DNA from 3 places in the Bacillus sp. SORGH_AS_0510 genome. Region 3 is predicted to be linked to each of the others. Evidence: riboswitches for the same ligand, from Rfam matches in the RefSeq annotation. Region 3 holds a riboswitch; each other region holds the start of a gene.

Region 1 (7,643 bases), 1.3 Mb from region 3:
GGTTAAAGTAAAGGCCGACCACAATATGATTTTGCTTAAAAATCGTTCCACCAAGTAGGAGTAATGGTAAATGAAAAGTCCTCCAACTAACATCCCTGTAAAAAAAGAACCATTAATATACCCCCACCAGTTCTCTCCTTTGTTTAATGCCTCTGAAACGTATACAAACAAGATGGCAGCAATCCATACCCCGTTTGCAAATGTTTCAAGAATGTTCATTAAACTAATAATCCTAAGCTGTTTGGAATGCCAAATTATTGCCCAACCTTCTTTTAACACATTTATTTGAGATTTCTTTTCATGAATTAATTGGTTACTATAATCTCTGATCATTCGCATAAACATGGTTGAAATTAGGAATAAGAAAAAAGTTTGCCAAAGAATAGTTACCGGTCCAAATGACACTAATAAGATACTCCCCATTGGCCAAGTAATAAGTTGGATTATTTGATCAGATATTGAAAGCAAGCTATTTGTTTTAACTAACTTACTTTCCTCCACTAAACTTGGAATCAATGCATTTCTTGCAGGAGACGCCCACCCATCTAAAAAAGATATAAGGGAAATCATAAGATAGACTAAAAACAGCAATTGTTCTTCGAGAATAGGGATACTAATGCACAATAAAAATAAAAAAACTGTTTTCCCGGTTTGAGAATAAGTTAATATCGATTTAAGCTTGAATTTATTTATTATCAATGGTGCCAATAACCCGCTTATCAAAGCAGATATTGTACTAAAAAACGGGACCAGAGACATATAGGTAGCAGATCCGGTTTTGTCATAAATTAACTTTATCAAACTAACTATATACAAAATATCCCCTAGGTTAGCCAAAATTTGCCCATACCAAAGAAATCGGAAAAAAACCTCTTTTCCAACAAATTTAGACATAATCGCAACCTCACTTTTTATTAAATTTTATTATAAAAAAGTTGAGGTGCTTACATTGGACTGCCTCCATTTACAAAGTATCATTTAATTATATCAAACTTCCCATCATATTAATTACATTTTTTAACATACAATAGCCATTAAAGTCATAAAGTATTTTGTCTTTCCTAATTACAGTAAATACACTGAAACTTTATGTGGCTTTGTTCGTACATATGTATGTCAAGATTTTAGAAAAGTGAGGTTGGTAAAATGTTTGGAAAAGTAGCATCTGATATTTTAGGATTAAGTGATGTAGGTTCTGTCATTAAACCAGAAAATTATGACAAAGTTGATGCAGATGATTATGTAATGCATGAAGACAATGAGAAGATATATTTTTTAATTAAATCGAAATCAGATGAATATTGTTTTACAAATAATGCTTTAATCCACTTAGATGGTACAAGTGCTACAAGCAAGAAACGAATGTTACATCGTTATAGTTATGCAACTAATAGAGTTTCAGACGTTAAACTCGAAACTGCGGGAACCGTAGACCTTGATGTGGAGATTAAATTCAAAATTGGCTCACAACCATTTTCCATTGACGTTCATAAAAAGCATATTGAGGAAGTAAAAGATTTGTATAAAGCTTTAATTAAAATTTCCGAAATCTCTCATGAAAATGAGGTAAGCCTTCAATTTGCCAAACAAAGTCTTGATGTTGCCTCTACTACTCTTGGAAGGATAACAAGTCCTGACAGTAATCTAGTTGTCCAGTTTAAGATGTTAAATCAAGCAGCATTTCAATGGCTAGAAGACAGTAAGAAACAGTATTGTGTAAAGGATTATGGATTTGTTTTTGAAAAATACATTAACAATTGAAAAAATGGGCCTGCATATTTTATTATTGCAGGCCCATTTTTTTATGAAGGACTAGGACGATGGAAGAGTCCCATGACTTCAATTGTTTCAGTTATATTTACAAATGCAGCAGGGTCTACTTCAACAATGAGATTCTTTACCTCATTTAATTCATACCGTGAAATGACCGTTATTAAAACATTTCGTTTGTTGTTGGAGTATCCCCCAACTCCGTCCATAATTGTTAATCCTCTATAAAGGTTGGTTAGAAGGTGCGCTCTCATCTCGTCACCTTTATCGGTAATGATCATTATTGTTAGTTTAGCATGGTCTGTATAAATAGCATCCACTACTTTACCTGTTACAAAGATAGACACTAAAGTATTCAAAGCGGCATCCCAATTAAATAAAAATCCGCTAATCACTATAACAACTGCGTTCATGCCAGATAGCAAGGTACCTATTGGAAAATCCTTTTTTCTTGAAACAATCATCCCAATTATATCAAAGCCTCCGGTTGACCCTGAGCTTCGAAAGACAATTCCAACACCAAGACCAGTTAAAGCACCACCAAAAATAGAGCTTAAAATGGTATCGTTCGCTATAGCGATAACAGGTACTAAATAAAGTCCAACTGATATTATGAGTACTGAAAAAATTGAGTTCATAATAAATTTCTTACCCAACATTTTATACCCTATTAACAGTAACGGAAAGTTCAATAGAAAATTTGCCACCCCTGTATTAAGTGGTGAAATCATACCTATAATCATGGAAATTCCACTCAGTCCACTACTTAATACTTCGTGAGGTATCAAAAAAAGGTTAAATGCCAATACAATTATTAGTGATCCAATAATAATTCCAAAAATCCGCATCTTATAATACCTCCGAAAACGCCATCATTTATATTTAAAAATAATACCGATTATCATTTTTAATGTAAATTTAATAGTTTTTTTCCAAAAGAATTAATTATCTGTTAATTCCAAGGTGTATTGGAATCCTGGAATGCTATTCAAGAAAAATTTATTGACAAATATCCAATATAATTTATACTTTATAAATATATTAAATTCATATGCTAAATCCTCATCAAACCGATGAGGTAGAGGTCGCGGTTTTTATTAGTAAAGCGGATGAGATGCAGAGACATCATTGACTCCACTTGAAAGGAAAAACTGCCGAAGTGTGCTTTTATCTCTGACAAAGCATGCTGGGGCTGTCTCCAAACAGGAACAGAACTGTCACGCTTGGCCCTACCAGCCATTCGTGTTGAGCTATCTTTCGGAAGGTATGATGCGGGGTATTGATAATGCCATCGATTCTACTTCGATGGCATTTTTTATTCCAAAACTCCTTCTCGAAAAATGAATACAAAAAGGAGTAAAGACAATGCAAACAGCACGAGTATTAAAACAAAATGATTTTAACGGTGATCAATCACCTAAAAAAGAACCATCCGAGTTAAGAAGAAGCCTAAAATCTCGTCACCTTACTATGATTTCACTTGGAGGTACAATTGGTACAGGTTTATTCCTTGCAAGTGGAGGAGCAATCCATTCTGCAGGACCTGGTGGAGCTATTCTCTCTTATGTTGTTATTGGTTTAATGGTCTACTTTTTAATGCAAGGGTTAGCAGAAATGGGAGCCTATATGCCTGTAGCGGGAAGCTTTAGTACCTATGCAACAAAATTTGTCGACCCTTCCCTAGGTTTTGCGTTAGGGTGGAATTACTGGTATAACTGGGCAATTACAATAGCAGCAGAATTAGCAGCTGTTACGATGATTATGAAATTTTGGTTCCCACATACTCCATCCTTCATATGGAGTGGAATTTTCTTAGTTATTATGTTCCTATTAAACTACCTTTCTGTAAAAGGATTTGGGGAAGCAGAATATTGGTTTTCATTAGTTAAGGTAGTGACAGTTATAATCTTTATCATAACTGGAACACTAATGATTTTCGGCATTATGGGTAATGAAGCGATTGGCTTCAAAAATTTCACAGTTGGAGATGCTCCATTCCACGGCGGTTTCATGGCAATGCTAGGAATCTTTATGGCAGCAGGATTCTCCTTTCAAGGAACTGAACTACTCGGAGTTGCTGCAGGAGAGACTGATAATCCAACAAAATCTATTCCGCGGGCTGTAAAACAAGTGTTTTGGAGGATTCTTTTATTTTATGTATTAGCGATTTTAGTAATCGGTCTTCTCATTCCTTATACAAATGAGAACTTAGCAAACGGCGATGTTACAGTTAGCCCATTTACACTTGTTTTTCAAAAAGCAGGAATTGCATTTGCTGCTTCTATCATGAATGCTGTCATTTTAACAGCTGTATTGTCTGCAGGTAATTCAGGTATGTACGCTTCTACCCGCATGCTTTGGGACTTAGCACGCGAAGGAAAGGCACCTAGGTTCTTAGCTAAACTCAATAAAAATGGTGTGCCAGTCAACGCATTATTTGCAACAACTTTAATTGGTACTCTGGCATTTCTTGCTTCTTTCTTTGGAGATGGTACGGTTTATGTCTGGTTGCTAAATGCATCAGGTATGTCAGGTTTCATAGCATGGCTTGGAATTGCAGTTTGTCACTATCGATTCAGGAAGGCTTTCATTGCACAAGGTAAGGATCTAAGTTTATTACCATATAAATCAAAGTTCTTCCCATTTGGCCCTATTTTCGCCTTTGCTGTCTGTGGTTTCGTTGTTTTAGGACAAAACTACTCAGCTTTTCTCGGTAACCACGTTGATTGGAATGGTGTTTTGGTATCTTATATCGGTTTGCCTCTTTTTTTAATCTTATGGTTGGGATATAAATTTACAAAGAAAACCAAAGTGATTCCATTAGATAAGTGTGATTTAACAAATTAAAACTCAAGGCTCTGTTAGACTTGCCTATTGATTTCCGCTCCAATCAATAGGGTATAATATCACAATTTAACACAGCCAAACACAAAAAAACAGACTCGCTTTGGAGTCTGTTTTTTTACTTTTAAATTAAGCTTCTTCAGCAGTCCATACATACAAATCTTCAATCTTGCAATTTAATTCTTTTGAAATAGTCATTGCAGAATTCAAGCTCATTACTTTCTTAGACATATAGTCATCGAGTTGACTTCTAGGAATCTTAGTATTCCTTTCCAAACCATCCAAATCCATACCGTTTTTAGATAATAATGCCTTGAGGTTACTTTTTTTTGCTCTATAATTTGTCAAAATGACACCTCACTTTTAATCATCATACCATAGCTGTATATAAATTGAAAGGAAAAGGAATTCTTGGTATTTTCCACCTAAAGATAATAGTCTTAATTAAGGACAAATATAATAAATTTATTTGTGTTATACTTAAGATGTAAGATAAAAGGGGTGTAAAAATGAAAAATTCAAATAATCGCTATTCAACCGGTCAAACGGTCAACATTAAAGAAACTGGTGAAATGGTAACCATTTTAAAATGGCAATATGTAAAAAATATGAAGAGATATTCTTATACTGTGAAAGAGCACCCTGGTACATTCTATTTTGAAGAAGAATTACAAGTTTTTTAAAACTCTTTAAATGCAAAAAAAGACCAATTCATTAATAATGAATTGGTCTTTTTTTGTTAAAATTCTGCATTTCCTGGTGTTCTAGGGAATGGGATTACATCTCTAATATTTGTCATACCTGTTAGGTACATAATTAAACGTTCAAATCCTAATCCATATCCTGAATGTTTTGTACCACCGTATTTTCTTAGCTCTAGGTACCACCAGTAATCTTCTTCATTCATTCCAAGCTCATTAATTTTTCCAGCTAAGATATCTTCTCGTTCTTCACGCTGGCTGCCTCCAATTAATTCACCAATGCCTGGTACTAATAAATCTGTTGCTGCAACTGTTTTATTGTCTTCATTTAATCTCATATAGAATGCTTTAATCTCTTTTGGATAATCAGTTACAAAAACAGGTTTTTGGAATACTTTTTCACATAAATAACGTTCATGCTCTGTTTGTAAATCCGCTCCCCATTCAACTGGATATGCGAAATCTTCACCAGATTCTTTCAACAGATTGATTGCTTCTGTATAAGTCACTCTTCCAAAATCTGCTGTAAAGGCATTGTTCAAGCGATCTAATAAACCTTTTTCAACGAAGCTGTTAAAAAAGTTCATTTCTTCAGGAGCTTGTTCTATAACATAGCCAATTACATACTTAACCATTTCTTCAGCAAGATCCATAATATCCGGAAGCTCAGCAAAAGCAACTTCTGGTTCTATCATCCAAAACTCGGCAGCATGTCGAGCTGTGTTCGAATTTTCTGCTCTAAATGTTGGTCCAAATGTATATACATTGCGAAATGCTAACGCAAATGCTTCTGCAGAAAGCTGCCCGCTAACAGTTAGGTTAGACTCTTTACCAAAGAAGTCCTTGGTTGAATCAGTTTCTCCTTCTTCATTTTTCGGAGGATTTTCCATATCAAGCGTGGTTACACGGAACATTTCTCCGGCACCCTCTGTATCGCTTCCTGTGATAATTGGTGAGTGAACATATACATATCCTTTATCCTGGAAGAATTTATGAATAGCATATGCTGCTAATGATCTCACACGAAAAACAGCAGCAAAGGTATTTGTTCGTGGTCTTAAATGTGCGATTGTTCTTAGATACTCAAATGTGTGTCTTTTCTTTTGTAGAGGATAGTCTACATTTGAAGATCCTTCAATAATTATATCTGTTGCTTTAATTTCAAAGGGCTGCTTTGCTTGAGGAGTATAAATAAAATCTCCTTCAATTCTTATGGATGAACTAATAGGAAGCTTTGTAATATCTTTAAAATTACTTAGCTGCTCATCAAAAACAATTTGAACTCCCTTAAAAAAACTACCATCATTTAATTCAATGAACCCAAAGGTTTTGGAATCGCGAACGGTACGAACCCATCCTGATAATTGTACCTTTTGATCCACGTAACTTTCAGTATTTCTGTACAAATCCTTGATTAAGGCCTGTTTCATAGAGGTTCCTCCTAAATCATATGTATAGGGTCGCCAATCAGTTTTGGATTTTGTATTATCCCTCCAACCTGAGTGACGAAATAAAAAACCTCCCATCCCTATTGGGACGAAAGGTAAAATTCACAGTACTATCCTCGTTTTTCTTTTATCCCTTCAATATTATATAAAATACCATTCAATGAAGCAATTATCAACAAAATTCCCGTATGATAACGAATAAATTTTAGTTTTTTGTTGATTCTGTAATCAAACTATCCCGGGATACTCCAATCTGTTCAAATATCCAATCATGCCGGTCTAAAAGTGCATCATCACAATCAGTAAACTCATGATCTGTTTGGTACCAGTTCATTTTTTTGGGCAAGCTTGAAGCGGAATAAAAACCCATAGATAGACTATGATCAACATACTCATCATCATTTGCAAATTGAAAATATATAGAGGCTGGCGCTGCATTTTTCACATAATGAATAGCATCTAATTTACGTAAGTTTGAAATAAAGTGCTCAAATCGTTCTGGGGTTATAAAACTCCGAATTGATAATGCTAGTGGATGTTCACTTTTCATATGCCATTCAGATAATTTCGAAGCCCCGGATATGAAAATAAATGTCTTTATTCGAGTTTCGATCCCTGCTAGAACTCCTCCCCATGTAGCTGAAACTCCATGACCGACATAAGCAATTCGATTGGCATCTACAAACCCTTGTTTACTAAGAAGAGTTATTCCTCTTCTAATATCCATTATCATCTTTATATAATTTTGGATATCCACCAACGGCTCTATTGTTTCAATAAATCTTTTATTTTCCTGTTCAACATCTTGATGATTTACATTCATTAACTGTGTTTCAATAACAAGTGAAACAAAGCCTTTTTTTGTTAACATTTCAGCTTC
Region 2 (7,643 bases), 1.5 Mb from region 3:
ACCAGTAAGATCATTCCTTTGATCCAAGACTTTACCCGTATATTCTATTGGATGTTTTCCCGTCAATTTGTTCACCTCTCAAAAATCACTTGACCTATCCCTTAGTTTTTCCTACTTTGAAATTTCATTTTCCTCTCTGCTTCACTCATATTTGGATTTTTGCTAGCTGTACTCTTATTTAATGCTTTTTTTAATTCAACAGTTGCGTCATCGTTTGTATTATACTTTCCATCCATATTGACTCCCTCCTTTTTGTTAATTATTATAAACGGAATAAATTTGTTCATTCTTACATGATATTGACAGGAAAAAAGGAACATGATATTATTTATCTCGAATTAGAGATAAATTAATTTGAGATAAATTTTATTGATTACTTAATGTTGGAATAATATAGACAAACCTTAAAAGAAATGATTGGAGGACTTTTGATGAACGGATTAAAAGGCATTCACCATGTTACGGCTATTACAAGCAGTGCAGAAAAAAATTATGAATTTTTTCACTTATGTATTAGGAATGCGGTTAGTAAAGAAAACGGTTAATCAGGATGATATCCAGACTTACCATTTATTTTTTGCCGATGATACTGGCAGCCCTGGCACCGATATGACTTTCTTTGATTTCCCTGGTATTCCACAAGGAGTCCATGGGACAAATGAAATTGCGAAAACATCCTTTCGTGTACCAAATGATGCAGCAATAGAGTTCTGGGAAAAACGATTTGATCGATTAAATGTAAAACATAGTGGCATCAAGAAATTATTTGGTAAAAAAACTCTATCCTTCATAGATTTTGATGATCAACAGTACCAATTAATTTCAGACGAAAAAAATACAGGAGTTTCTAGCGGTACACCTTGGCAAAAGGGCCCAATTCCATTAGAATATGCCATTACAGGATTAGGGCCACTCTTTGTTCGCGTAGCTAATTTTGATTACTTTAAAGAAATGATGGAAAAAGTTCTATTATTTAAAGAGATTGACCAAGAAGGAGCTTTACATTTATTTGAAGTAGGTGAAGGTGGTAATGGTGCACAAGTGGTGGTGGAATACAATGCAGTACTGCCCCCATCTCAACAAGGATATGGTACTGTTCATCACGCTGCCTTTCGTGTGGAGGATCGTAAGGTTTTAGAAGAATGGATGAACCGAATTGAGAGTTTTGGCTTTGGTACCTCTGGATTTGTTGATCGCTACTTCTTTGGATCTTTATACGTAAGAGTAGCACCTCAAATCTTATTTGAATTCGCTACAGATGGTCCTGGATTTATGGGTGATGAACAATATGAAAGCCTCGGAGAAAAACTATCCTTACCTCCATTTCTAGAGACAAAACGTAATCAAATCGAAAAACTTGTACGCCCGATCGATACAGTTAGAAGTACAAAGGAAATTGAAAAAGAATATAATCAATAACTTATATCTAAAGGAAGCCTGAGAATGAAGTCATTCTTACGCTTCCTTTTTATTCAAAAAGCACCATCTTTAACCATGATTGTACAAAAGAACATTATTTGTGATAAATTCTTTCCTTTTTACAAATCCAAGATTTTCGTATAGATGAATAGCTCGTTTATTAAAATTGGCAACAGTTAAACGGATAGGACTATGTTTAAAATACTTTTGTAAGTTCCTTAGAATAAATAAACAAAAATCAAATCCTTTCCCCTGTCCAGTTTCTTCTGGTTGCAAACCAATTCCAAAATCGATAAAGCCAGCATCATATACGCCCAGCTGTTTTCCTGCAGGCACTTGCGCAGACTCTCCTATACAATAAAATCCAACCAATTTATTTTGAGGGTCAACTACAGCATAATAACTTCCATTCAATAATTCTTTTAATGAATCTTCTGTACATTCATTATTATAAAATTCATATGGTGGTTGATAGGTCCAATTTAAAATTTCTTTGCCATTATTAGAATCCTCCTCTTTTAAAAGTATATTTAATAATAGACCTTGCACGTCTTTTTCTTATAATTTTCCAAATCACTTGAATTATAGAATAAATTCTGATATATTAACAGTCAATTAAATATTTCTTACTTCAATACCATTTGAAGTGAGGATAGAGGCGCAAAAACCATGAGTACACAATTTAAGGAGAATGAGCTCCCATGACAATTGTGAAAAGGGGAATTTGCCGAAGCGGAAAGAAACTCATTTATCTTGAAGCTGGTTCTGTTATTGAATAAATACAGAACTGTCATATAGGAAACTATATGGAGGGCTATCTCACGCATTGGGAACAATTTTTATTCATGTTTCTTAAGCGGCAACGAACCCTCGTTGCTGCTTTTTTGCGTTGACTGACATAATGCCTTCTCTGCTCTAAATTTTTAAAATATAAAAAAAGGGTGAGAATGATGAATTTTGGCCAAGTATTAACTGCAATGGTGACACCATTTGATCAACATGGAGAAATCGATTTTATTGCAACAAAAGAACTTATCAATTATTTAATCGCAAATGGCTCTGATGGATTAGTAATTGCTGGAACAACAGGAGAATCTCCTACTTTAACGACTGAAGAAAAAGTGGAGCTATTTAAATTTGTAGTTGAAGTTGTTAATCACAGAGTACCAGTCATAGCAGGAACAGGCTCTAATAATACAAGAGCATCAATTAACTTAACAAAACAAGCTGAAAATGCTGGAGTAGATGGAATTATGCTTGTTACCCCATATTACAACAAACCATCTCAGGAAGGATTATATCAACACTTTAAAGCAATTGCCGAATCCACATCTTTACCTGTGATGCTTTATAACATCCCAGGTCGAAGTGTCGTGAATATGACTGTGGAAACAATCGTCCGTTTATCCAAGATAAATAATATTGTTACGGTTAAAGAAGCGAGTGGAAACCTTGATGCAATGGCTGATATTATAAATCAAACCTCTAACGACTTTACACTTTATAGTGGTGACGATGGATTAACGTTGCCTGTATTAGCGATCGGCGGAACGGGTGTAGTATCTGTCGCTTCCCATATTATAGGAAATCAATTACAAGAAATGATCAATCAATTTAAAAATGGTGCTATAAATGAAGCTGCTGAAACTCATCGTAACTTACTTCCAATTATAAGAGCGTTATTTGCTGCACCTAGTCCTTCACCTGTAAAAGCAGCACTAAATATAGTAGGAGTCCATGTGGGAGGGGTTCGTTTCCCACTTGTCCCATTAACGGATGAAGAACAAAAAGCATTACAAGATAACTTGCCAGCCAATCTCCCTAAGGTAAACAGCAAATAAACTTCAACATTTTAAAGGATTTATCATGTTTTTTACCTAAAACACTAAAAAAAGTGGAAAAAATAGCCCCGACTAATTCTATTTCCCTTGAGAATTTGTTATAATAAAGTAGTTTTAACACTATTGAGGGGGAAATAGATTTCATGTCAGTTGAAGTAGGCAGCAAAGTCCAAGGAAAAGTAACAGGAATCACTAATTTTGGAGCATTCGTTGAATTACCAGGAGGTACAACAGGTCTAGTACATATAAGCGAAGTTGCGGAAAGCTATGTAAAAGATATTAATGACCATTTAAAAGTTGGCGACATGGTTGAAGTGAAAGTAATTAGTGAAAAGGATGGTAAAACTGCCCTTTCCATCAAAAAAGCGATAGACAAACCTGAAGCATCATCATATTCACAACGCCCGCCACGCCAAGGAAGATCCGAAAACCGTTCTAAGGACTTCCGTCCAAAAGGCAATTTCAAACCGAAAGAATCGTTTGAAGATAAAATGGCCAAGTTTTTAAAAGCGAGTGAAGAAAACTTGTCTTCTCTTAAAAGAAACACAGAAACAAAACGTGGTGGTCGAGGCGGAAGACGCGGATAACATCAACTTTTTTATAATTTGTTCAAATATAAAGGCAAGCCAGACGATGGCTTGCCTTCTTACCTTTTGTTTAAGAAACAACTGATTTAACATTTTTTCTGAATTCAACCTCTTCATTGCCATCGTCAACCGTAACTTGGTTCCCTACTACCATTAAATACTTCTCTGGTGTTTTGGACGCGATTATTACCCCTTCCTTGATAAATGAAGGCAAAATCAATGATGCGATATTTACCACCAAAGGGTACAGCGGGATTAGTAAATATTTCTTAAATATCTCTATATAAGTAAAAGGATTTTATTCCTTCAAATTATTTGTTATAATAAAGTGGTTTTAACATTATTGAGGGGGAAATATATTTCTATGTCAGTTGAAGTAGGCAGCAAAGTCCAAGGAAAAGTAACAGGAATCACTAATTTTGGAGCATTCGTTGAATTACCTGGAGGCACAACAGGTCTTGTGCATATCAGTGAAGTTGCGGAAAGCTATGTTAAGGATATTAATGACCACCTTAAAGTTGGTGACATGGTTGATGTAAAAGTAATTAGTGAAAAAGACGGAAAAACTGCCTTATCTATTAAAAAAGCAATCGAGAGACCCGAAAGTCAAACCTCTTCTTATTCACAACGCCCAGCAAGGCAAGGAAGATCTGAAAGCCGTTCAAAAGATTTTCGTCCAAAAAGTAATTTCAAACCTAAAGAATCATTTGAAGATAAAATGGCCAAGTTTTTAAAGTCTAGTGAAGAGAACTTATCTTCGCTTAAACGCAACACAGAATCAAAACGTGGCGGTCGAGGCGGAAGACGCGCATAACTACCAGTTTTAATACAATATAAAAAAGACGAGTTGACATGAAAATCGATGTCAACTCGTCTTTTTTTATCAGTTTTCTCAGTGATTACACTTTACAGGGAATGATATTGAATGCACTACATAGCAATGGCTAATTAGTATAAATGATCATCCTTACTTAAATTTGTCAGGGAACTGTTGTACGATTCCTTCGGTTAATATATCACCCATATGAATAAGATGTGCTTCGTTAATATCTGCAGTCTTAATATCGCCAGCCCAGTCTCCTTTTAACCTATCCACGACTTCATCCACTGTTAACTTCAAGTGAGTATAGAACATTTCTGTTAATACTTTTTTAGACCAATTTGGATTTGCACTCGTAAGGAACGCTACAATTTCATCTGCGTTTTGATACCACTCCTTATTAAATTGGTCAATACTTGCTTGATCATTCTTCTTAGCTGCCTCGATAATTTTTCCAGCAATTAAGATATGTTCCTTTAAAAGCACAGTTAGTTTGTTCCCTGCTTCTTGACCATAATATGGTTTGATAATATCTCCTAAATCTTCTTGATTTTTAAGCAATCTTTCCAACACATCATTCCGATCCTTTAAATCAGCTAAATTCGAGACAATGAGCTCCCTGGTCCACCAAGCATGTTCGACCCATAGCTTCTGCATTGGATATTTTAAATTTATGACAGATAATGTAATACAGTTCTTAGCGGGTGTTCTCCCCTGTGCACTAACGGAAGTTACGTTGAGCATAGAAAAGAAGATAATAATACTCCAGGTTATAATTTTCTTTTTCATGGTCATTAACCCCTTTTATTGATGATATTCCCAATAATAGTATCTATTGTATTTTCCTTTTTATGCTACTACATAATAAATCTCCTATAAATTTTGGCAGCACACTTTGTGCATAAATTTTGATATAGTAGTTAATAGAGAAAATGGAAAGGGTTAAAACAACCATGAAATGTATATCAATTGACTTAGACGGTACACTTTTAAATTCAAATCATGAAATATCTAAAGAAAACGTAAAAGCTTTAGCGGATCTACAGGAACAAGGACACTGCATAATTTTAAACACTGGCCGTGCTTACGCAGATGTAATAAAATTAAGAGCGATTCAAAATATGGAACTTCCAATTTTTTGTATCAATGGATCTGTTTTATATTCGGCATCAAGTGAATTGTTATATGAAGCAAGCTTACCTATTTCCACTTATCAAGAAATCTTTACGATTCTAAAAGATTTAGGTGTTGGGATCCTAGTTTATACCAATTATGGCGGCTTCCCCTCTACCTTGCCACCTTTACATGGTAAAAGTAAACAAGAACTAAACAAACTTTTTCAGGAATTCGATTATGATAATATTCTGAATAAGGATAATTTAAAAATCTATAAAGTAATTGCCCTGGTCCACCCAGAGCAACAAGAACGTGTAGAGGAAATAAAGGCTGCATTAGCCGGAAAATTCCCCATCTCGATGGCATCTTCTTTCCCAAATAATGTTGAGATTACCTCAAACGAAGCTCATAAAGGGAAAGCCTTATTACGTTACCAGCAAATGATGAATTTATCGTTTGATGATATTATTGCCTTTGGTGATGGTGGGAATGATTTAGCACAGTTTGAAGTTGCTGACATATCCGTTGCAATGGGAAATGCTCCTCTTCATGTGCAAGAAAAAGCAGATATCATTACAAAAACCAATGATGAAGATGGTTTTGCTTATGCAGTTCGTCATCTTTTAAAATTATTAGAGACTGATACAAAGGCATTAATCTTTTAATATAAGACTCTGTTAAACTTGCCTGTTGATTTCCGCTTCAGGCACTTCGCTTACCGTGGGTGTTTCGGCGAGCCTCCTCGGAGAAACGCGCCTGCGGGGTCTCCCCTGAGCCATACTCCCACAGGAGTCTTCGTGCCTTCCGCTCCAATCAACAGGGGGTAAAAATCAACACTGATCTTTAACACAGCCTAATATAATGAAAACAAGCTACCACAAGTAGCTTGTTTTTACAACAAACAGTTAACATAATTATATTATAATCTACCAGTTAATCCATTTTTTGTTTTTATTCTAATCCTGCCTCTTCCAACGATATTCTAGCTAAGGCTGACCAGTCTTGATTCTCACGGCCCTTCTCGACAGAAGTAAGGAGTCGATTTTGTAGTAAATTAGCAAGTGGCATCGGTGTTTTTGTGGAGTTAGCTTCATCTATGACTAGATTGCAATCCTTTAGACCCAAACCAAGCTGAAAACCCGCAGGTTCAAACAGTTTCTTAGCAATCATCTCACCATATCCTTGATACACCGTACAAGCAAATAATGTTGACGAATAAACTTCTGCAGCCAGCTCTCTGTCAATACCATGTTTCTCTGCTAAATTAAAGGACTCAGCCATTGCCTCCATGGCAGCCATTATCATGAAATTACCACCAAGCTTTATTACATTAGCAGCACCTGGTTCTTCACCAATATCAAAAACCCGCTGACCCATTGCTTCCTGAACGGGCTTTACTCGTTCTTTAGCCTCACTTTGACCTGAGGAGAGAATATTTAATTTTTGTGCAGCAGCTGCCTCAGGACGACCAAAGACTGGAGATGCCACGTAATGGCTGCCATTCTGTTGGTGAAAGGCTGCTAGTTTCTTGGATATTTCTGGAGAAACAGTACTCATTGATAAGTGAATACCACCAGTCCCTAACCTCTCCCCAAAGCCATTCGTTCCTAAAACAATCTCTTCGAGGGACTGATCGTTTGAAACCATTGTTACGACGATTCCACCAGGTGTAACAACATCAGCTAATGTATGTACTTGCTGAGCACCAGCTTTTACTGCAATTGCTGTTTTACTAGGTGTACGGTTATACACCTTCACTTTATATCCTGCTTTTAAAAGATTTAAAACCATTGGCTGTCCCATATTACCAAGTCCGATAAAACCAATTTCTACTGACATATTCACTGCCTCCTATATACT
Region 3 (7,643 bases):
CAGCTGCTCCGGATAGTAGTTCGCCTTATCGGCTAGGCCTACCTTTTTCAATAGGGTCAACGCTTGGGCACCGGCCTCTTCCTTCGTCACTTTTTTCACATATACAGGTGCTTCGATAATGTTTTCTAACACCGTTTTATGCGGGAAAAGATTGAAGTGCTGAAACACCATTCCTACCTTTTCTCGGACTTTATTTAAGTTGGTTTTCGCAAGATCGATTGTCTCAGCGTCAATCATAATTTCTCCTTGCTCTGCTACCTCTAGAAAGTTCAAGCAGCGAAGCAATGTACTTTTTCCAGAGCCGCTGGCACCAATTAGAACGACGACTTCTTGTTCCTTAATCTCCAGGTCTATCTTCTTTAACACGTCCAGCTTACCAAAGGATTTTGATAGATTACGAACTTGAATCATGCGCCACGGACCTCCTTCGGCTTACTCACGTCGAGTTTCTTTTCAATCAGGTTCGCCACCCATGTGAAAATGAAGACGATGATTAAGTAATAGATTCCAACGACAAAATACGTTTCGAAAGGCATATAGTTTTCCCCTTGTACACTAAGAGCCGTATTATACAAATCGGTCACCGCAATATAGGCGACAAGCGAAGAATCCTTTAACCCGATGATGAACTGATTGGCAAGGGCCGGAATTGATCTTTTGAAAGCCTGTGGGAAAATAATCCTTCTCATCGCGAGGGAATAGTTCATACCAAGCGACCTTGCTGCTTCCATCTGGCCGCGATCAATCGATTGGACAGCCCCTCTGAAAATTTCTGCGATATATGCGCCTGTGTGAATCCCCAAGGCCAATGCCCCTGCCGTAAAGCTGTCCAAGTTCACGATGTTGGCAAGACCATAGTATAAAAACATAATCTGAACAATGAGCGGGGTTCCACGAATAATGCCAATATAAATGTCGGCAATGCGATTTAAGATTTTACTAGTGGAAATCTTAAAAGCAGCAAAAATAATCCCAATCACCATCGCAAATAATAGAGAGATCGCTGTAATAGAGATTGTCATCCAAGAAGCTTTCAAAAAAGCAATTCCATGCTCACTAAAAATACTAATAATATTATCTAAAAAAACCACGAGGCATACCTCCTATTAAGAAAAGCGCAAGCGCCTTGATCAGCCCCGACAGGCAAATGTTCTTCAGCAAGAAAAGTCGTTCTTTGACTTTTCTTGCTGAAGGTTATTTGACCCGAGCTGTAACAATCATCGCTTTATCAAGCCATGATTGTTACAAGATACTCAATGTAGAGTATTCAGGGTGAAAACTGGCTAGGCGCTGGAGCTGGACAATTCTCAAAGTCGAATTTATTTTCTTATAATCTAATTTAAAAGGGGACAGTCCCCCTTCGACACAATTTCTTACTTTTCCATTACGTTGGTGTTGAACCATTTCATGCTGATTTTTTCGTATGTACCGTCGTCAATCATGGATTGGATGGCATCGTTGATTTTGTCAGCTAGCTCTTTATTACCCTCAGCAACCGCTACACTTACACGGTCTTCATTTAATAATTCACCAATTGCTTTAATTTTTAAGCCCTTTTCATTTTTCGCACTTACCCCAACAATTTTGTCAGTGATAACTGCGTCTAAACGGCCCAGTGCCAAGTCTTGAAGGGCATTGACGTCTGTTGGATAGCCTTTTACTTGATCAGATAAATCCTCGGCCATGTCTTTCCATGTGCTCGCTTGGATAACCCCAATCGTTTTCCCTTTCAGGTCCTCCTTTGATTGAATATCTGTGTTGCCTTCCGCTACAAAAATTTGTGCACCAGATAGGTAATAAGGATTGGTGAAGTCTACTTGCTTATCACGTTCAGGTGTAGCTGTCATACTTCCGATAATCGCATCATATTTCTTTGCCTTTAACCCTTGAATAATCGTTTCCCATGGATTGGTTACTGGGTTAGCTTCAAGGCCGATTCGCTTCGCAATTTCTGTTCCGATTTCAACGTCGAATCCAGTTAATTTACCGTCTTTTTTAAAGTTAAGCGGTGGATATTGCCCAGTCATCGAGAACGTTAAGGCACCTTTTTTCACTAATTCATGCTTACCGCTGCTAGCTTTTGCTGACTTTTCGCCATCAGCCTTCTCTGTGCCACAAGCTGATAAAAGTAACATCATTGCTGCAGCTAATAAAATTGCAAACTTTTTCATAAATATTCCCCCCTGATTAGAAAAGCGTAAGCGCCTTGACCAGCCCCGATAGGCAAATGTTCTTCGGCAAAAAAAGTCCGCACTTTGACTTTTATTGCCGAAGGTTATTTGACCCGAGGGGCTAGGCGCTGAAGCCAGACAATTTTCAAAGTCAAACTTCATATCTTATTACAATAAAAAGCACCGTCACATTTGCGTATGACGGTGCTTGGCACACCCTCATCATTCAGCATTGGTGAAGATAGTTCTCCACAATTCCAAGGAACTGTGACAGTTCTGCCCCTATTCGAGTGCAGACCCAGCTTTCTGAAAAAAGTGATTTCAGAAGCTTCGGCGATTGATCCTTTTTCCTATTTTCATAGATTTCACTGAATCTCCCATAGGATACTAATAAAAATCGCGACCTCTACCCCATCTAATGCTTAAAGACGAGGATTTTTATATTTAGTTTGACGAAACAATTTTCAGTATAAAGAAATATTCTAACAAATGCAATAATGTTTTTAATGGAATTTCTAACCAAATGAAAAGTCTTGACGGCATTTTTATCTTGAGATACATTTTTCTAAAATACAATTTTCCAAATTACTAGAAAAGAAGGTTAGACTTATGTTGCAATGTCGTGAGGATGTCCTGGCATTCACAAAACAGCTCGTAAACATTGAAAGTGTCGTTAATACCTATGGGGAAAAAGCCATTGCCCAGTCTTTATATTCTTTGATTTCCTCTTGGCCCTATTTTTCACAGAATCCAAGTCAACTTGTGTTAGAGCAAACCCACAACGATCTTCAAGAACGTTATAATGTACTTGCATTTGTCAAAGGAACAAAGGGTTCGAGCAATCGCACCGTGATCCTTATGGGGCATACGGATACAGTCGGTATCGAGGATTTTACCCATCTGAAGGATCAGGCCTGCTTTCCAGATGAGCTGATGGAATCCTTGAAAAATGAAGAGCTGCCAACTTCCGCAAAAGACCATTTACAGTCCGGAGATTGGTTGTTTGGCCGCGGCGTTCTCGATATGAAAAGCGGGGTTGCCAGTCATCTCTATCTCTTAAAATATTACTCTGAACACCCAGAAGAATTAGACGGAAACCTGGTTCTTTTAGCAGAATGTGATGAGGAAGATAGCTCACATGGTGTCCTTTCTGCTTTAAAAACATTGAAACGCTGGAAAAATGAACATGATTTCGCCTATTGCGCTGCGATTAATGCCGACTTCGTTGCGCCACGCTATGAAGGCGATGACAATCGGTATATCTATAAAGGCACAGTCGGAAAATTGCTGCCATCGTTCTTTATTACAGGTGCAGAAACACATGTAGGCTCTGCCTTTGAAGGACTCGATCCGAACTTTATTGCTGCCGAGTTAACTCGACAAATCAACTACAATCCAGAGCTATGTAACGAAGCTTTAGGCGAAACGACGGTGCCGCCTGTTTCGTTAAAACAAACAGATTTGAAGCCATCTTATACGGTACAAACAGCTTTGGCTGCCTATGTTTATTATAATTTCTTTATTCACTCCTGGTCTCCGAAGGACGTGCTTGAAAAATTAAGAATACAGGCCGATATTGCTTTTACTAATGCATTGATGTCTTTTGAAGAAAGATATAAGCAGTTCAGTGCATTAAGCGGCGAACCTTATGTCAAGCATCCTTGGAAGTCGAGAGTCATGACCTATGAGGAAATGGAGCAGCTATTAGTGGAAGAACACGGTGAAGCGTTCACTTCGCATATGAACGAGTTTAAGGAAAAACTTGTTAATAATCCCGAGTTAGATACGCGGATGTTTGCTGCACGAGTGGTAGAGGAAGCGTGGAAATGGATGAAGGATAAGAGTCCGGCGATTATTCTATTTTACTCGTCCTTATATTCTCCTAGGATTGAATTGTCTGGAAAAACAGAGGATGAATGGAACTTAATCCATGCCTTGGATGAAGCGGTGGAAGAAATGCAGCCGCACTATCCACATCCGATTGTGACGCGGAATTTCTTCCCGTATATCTCGGACATGAGCTTTGTCGCGCTGAGTGATGATGATGCAGGTATTAAGGCAGAAACCAACAACAACCCTGGCTGGGGAACGAAGCTTTTTGTTGATTACCAAGACATCCGCGACATCAACGTACCCGTCATCAACATCGGACCCTACGGCCTAGATGCCCACAAAAAACTAGAACGAATGGAAATGACCTACTCACTAGAAGTCGTACCGAACCTAACTAACCTAGTGATTCAGAAAGTTTTAAACAAATAGCTATTTTAATGCTCTTGTTGATTGGAGCGGAAGGCGCTCGATCCTCGAAAATGCTATCGCATTTCCTTCGTGCGGTGAATATTCGATGAAGCTTATTCAATGTCCTGTGGGAGTATGGTTCAGGAGAGACCCCGCAGGCGCTAGCGCCGAGGAGGCTCTCCGAAACACCCACGAACCGCTCGCGCCTGGAGCGGAAATCAACAACTATGTAATAGAGCAATATTTTAAAAAGCTTGTAGACTTCCTACAAGCTTTTTTCACTAGAAACATGTAAAATAAAAGGAAAAAAAGAAAGAAAAGCGCAAGCGCCTTGATCAGCCCCGACAGGCAAATGTTCTTCTGCAAGAAAAGTCGCTCTTTGACTTTTCTTGCAGAAGGTTATTGGACCCGAGCTGTAACAATCATCGCTTTATCAAGCCATGATTGTTACAAGATAATCAAGGTAGCATATTCAGGTTGAAAACTGGCTAGGCGCTGGAGCTGGACAATTATCGAAGTCGTATTTTTTACATTCTTATTATATGAAACAGGCATAGGGGGATGGTTGTGAAGAAAGTGTGGATTATTCCGTCCATTGTTTTACTAGTTTTAATTGGCGGCATCTATGGAGCCAATAAAGTTATCAACAGCGAGGCCGTCTCCGGAAACAAACAAGACAAAGTGGCTGTGGAAACTGTGGATGATTCAACTACTCCTGAGGATAAGGACAGCGAACAAACAGATACAATTGGCGGCATTCAGTATGATATCGGGATTGACAATACCAGCTCAGAATATAAAGTCATTGAAGTCATGCATAAAATGACGCACCAAAAGGTAAAGGCTGAGGAAAAATGGGGTGCCATTCCCATGATACCTGAAACCATTAACCGAGTGTATGAGATTGTGAATAACAGTGACTTTGACCGAAAAGACCAATTGCTGGCCATTCTTAAAAAATGGAAAGCAGGTAATTTTGCGGCAGTCGATGACGACCACAACTATTTCTGGCAATACCAAGGTGGTACTGTCGGGCAAGCAACTGGCATTTTAAGCAAAGCAGAAGAAGAAACGTTCATCCTGAATAACTTTGGTGATAACATCGCAAAAGAAGTAAGCTCCCAGTAGTAGTGGCGCTTACTTCTTTTTTGACCCCATAGTGAATTATGGTTTCGCATTGATCGTCCAGGCAAGCATAAACATAAGAAAGGTAAAGAGTAGAATAAATACGTTGATTCCCAATCCCCACCACGCATAAAGCCTTGGCCGCCTTCTCGTAAATAGTCCTATCACACCAAAAACGATGCCAAACATGGGATTTTTTATTAAAAAGAAATCGGGAAAGGTTTCTGTTTTTAATAATAAGGCGGCATTAAGTATAGCAAGTGAAAATAGCCCCCAAACAAACGAAAGAATGCCAGCCAGCCCAATCCATTTACTAAGCACGGACTTCTTCTTTATTTCCAGTTCCATAGTTTTACCTCCCCTACCTTTATAGCCCGAACATCCTTCATTTGCTCTAACTTTCTAAGTTCGGATGTTGGTCCAGTCACTACAGCACCATATACTTGAATACCATGTTTCTTTATATAATCAATCCGTTCTTTTAATTCAAGCGACTTGGCTCTAGCTACTTTTGTTGCCACTTCTTCATTCTTTGAAAGCTGTGTAAGAATATCCATGAACACTTCTTCATTGGTTTGTTCTCTGCCGTTAAAAGGAGACCAAATGGTTGAGTCAACTTGGGCAGGATAGCCAAGAGCAGTGATTGGTACACCTTCCTTGTCGACCTGTTTTTCCTCAAGCCCTGTATCCACCGCTAACCAACGCACCTCTGTTTCCTTTGGCATGATTTGTTTGATTTCCTCTGGATTATGCAAGGTGGAGAACGATACATACACTTCGGCAACCGTGCCATCTGGAAGCCCCTTTAATATATTCCATTCATCGCCGCTATCAAACGGAACCTTCGCATTTGGATGGAGCAATGTTTCTGTTTCAACACTAGGAATTTCCGGCAGCGGCCGTTCTAAAAGGGACGTTTTTTTAGGGAAATTGGGTTGATCTAAAGCGAAGAAAATATCATAGGCTCCGGCTTTATAGTCCTCTTTTCCTATCCGTTTATTCACATCAAACAGGAGATGCATGGAAAATAACCCTATGTCGTCCTCAATTTTTATTTTTTCCAAATTGATATTAGGCTCCGTTACGTAGATCGTATTTGAAGCAACCTCAATAAGCTTGTCAGCCCTTCCTCCGATTGCGTAATAAAAATAGGTGATGAGTGTCATGACTGGGATGATCAGTAACAGGACGGCAAGACTAATGAAAATATTCGTTAATCGTGCATGATTCTTCCCTGCATTAATAATGGTTCGTTGAGCTTCTTCAGTAAGAATATGACTCGTCTTAAATTCCTGTTTCGTATTTTTAATAAATTTTTGATAGAGTTCATCATCATTCGGATTCATCTTATCACTCATCTGTCTTTTCCCTTCCTTTCACTTTGTCTACCAATTTCTTTCGTCCTCTATATAAGTGGCTTTTTAATGTGTTTAATTTTAAATCAAGGATATTTGCGGCTTCCTGATAAGGAAGATCATGCAGATCACATAACAGTACTGCGTGCTTTTCATTCTCTTGCAGGCTATTAATATCCCTTAACAATAAGCCTAATGATTCCTTCTCGAGCATTTCCTTCTCCGGTGTACTTTGTTTAATATCCACCCGTTCATCCATTTCTTGTTCAAAAATGACTCGTTTATGCTTCCTTTGGAAATCAATGAAAGCATGGTAAGCAACCTTAAATAACCAAGCCCTAATATTTTTTATTTCATAATCTTCAATAGACACATAAGCCCTGTAAAAAGCCTCTTGGACAAGATCTTCTGCTGCAAAATGGTCTTTAGAAAGGGAATAGAGATACCGATACAAATCATTTAGATTCTCTTTAAATACATCTTCAAGCTGCACGAACCCTCCCCCTTTCACCTAATCCACGTTTTAACTTACCAAAAAGTTGCAATTTTAACAAAAATATTTAATTTTTTTACACAAAAAAAAGAGAAGTGCATTCACACTTCTCCGTTCATTTGGACAACAACTATTTATTTCGGCTCTACCGTTTGCGGCGGTTCTTCCATCCAGCCATGCTTAATCATGATTTTGGCACCTTCATGCGCATATTCGAAAATATCTTTCATAAAAATGGAGAATTTAGCCGGCAGATCA

The links. Region 3 has a riboswitch for lysine ahead of QE429_RS05370 (ABC transporter substrate-binding protein). Riboswitches for the same ligand answer to the same signal wherever they lie in the genome.
Region 1: another riboswitch for lysine. It lies ahead of QE429_RS12140 (amino acid permease); the one in region 3 lies ahead of QE429_RS05370 (ABC transporter substrate-binding protein).
Region 2: another riboswitch for lysine. It lies ahead of dapA (4-hydroxy-tetrahydrodipicolinate synthase); the one in region 3 lies ahead of QE429_RS05370 (ABC transporter substrate-binding protein).

The regions. Positions count from the first base shown of each region.
Region 1 is NZ_JAUTAU010000001.1:2,358,201-2,365,843, reverse strand. It holds gene QE429_RS12155 (MFS transporter) at 1-894, opposite strand, end outside; gene QE429_RS12150 (PH domain-containing protein) at 1,147-1,761, shown strand; gene QE429_RS12145 (YitT family protein) at 1,803-2,618, opposite strand; lysine riboswitch at 2,842-3,031, shown strand; gene QE429_RS12140 (amino acid permease) at 3,136-4,617, shown strand; gene QE429_RS12135 (helix-turn-helix domain-containing protein) at 4,744-4,962, opposite strand; gene QE429_RS12130 (hypothetical protein) at 5,124-5,297, shown strand; gene asnS (asparagine--tRNA ligase) at 5,354-6,745, opposite strand; gene QE429_RS12120 (alpha/beta hydrolase) at 6,969-7,643, opposite strand, start outside.
Region 2 is NZ_JAUTAU010000001.1:2,469,342-2,476,984, reverse strand. It holds gene QE429_RS12750 (hypothetical protein) at 1-66, opposite strand, end outside; gene QE429_RS12745 (hypothetical protein) at 102-236, opposite strand; partial or broken gene QE429_RS12740 (ring-cleaving dioxygenase) at 432-1,419, shown strand; gene QE429_RS12735 (GNAT family N-acetyltransferase) at 1,489-1,968, opposite strand; lysine riboswitch at 2,065-2,244, shown strand; gene dapA (4-hydroxy-tetrahydrodipicolinate synthase) at 2,370-3,260, shown strand; gene QE429_RS12725 (S1 domain-containing RNA-binding protein) at 3,404-3,847, shown strand; gene QE429_RS12720 (S1 domain-containing RNA-binding protein) at 4,212-4,661, shown strand; gene QE429_RS12715 (glycosyltransferase) at 4,815-5,456, opposite strand; gene QE429_RS12710 (HAD family hydrolase) at 5,600-6,448, shown strand; gene QE429_RS12705 (NAD(P)-dependent oxidoreductase) at 6,735-7,622, opposite strand.
Region 3 is NZ_JAUTAU010000001.1:1,009,397-1,017,039, reverse strand. It holds gene QE429_RS05380 (amino acid ABC transporter ATP-binding protein) at 1-411, opposite strand, end outside; gene QE429_RS05375 (amino acid ABC transporter permease) at 408-1,091, opposite strand; gene QE429_RS05370 (ABC transporter substrate-binding protein) at 1,374-2,171, opposite strand; lysine riboswitch at 2,406-2,588, opposite strand; gene QE429_RS05365 (M20/M25/M40 family metallo-hydrolase) at 2,781-4,433, shown strand; gene QE429_RS05360 (DUF6241 domain-containing protein) at 4,980-5,540, shown strand; gene QE429_RS05355 (hypothetical protein) at 5,577-5,885, opposite strand; gene QE429_RS05350 (anti-sigma factor) at 5,870-6,895, opposite strand; gene QE429_RS05345 (sigma-70 family RNA polymerase sigma factor) at 6,888-7,385, opposite strand; gene QE429_RS05340 (DUF3231 family protein) at 7,520-7,643, opposite strand, start outside.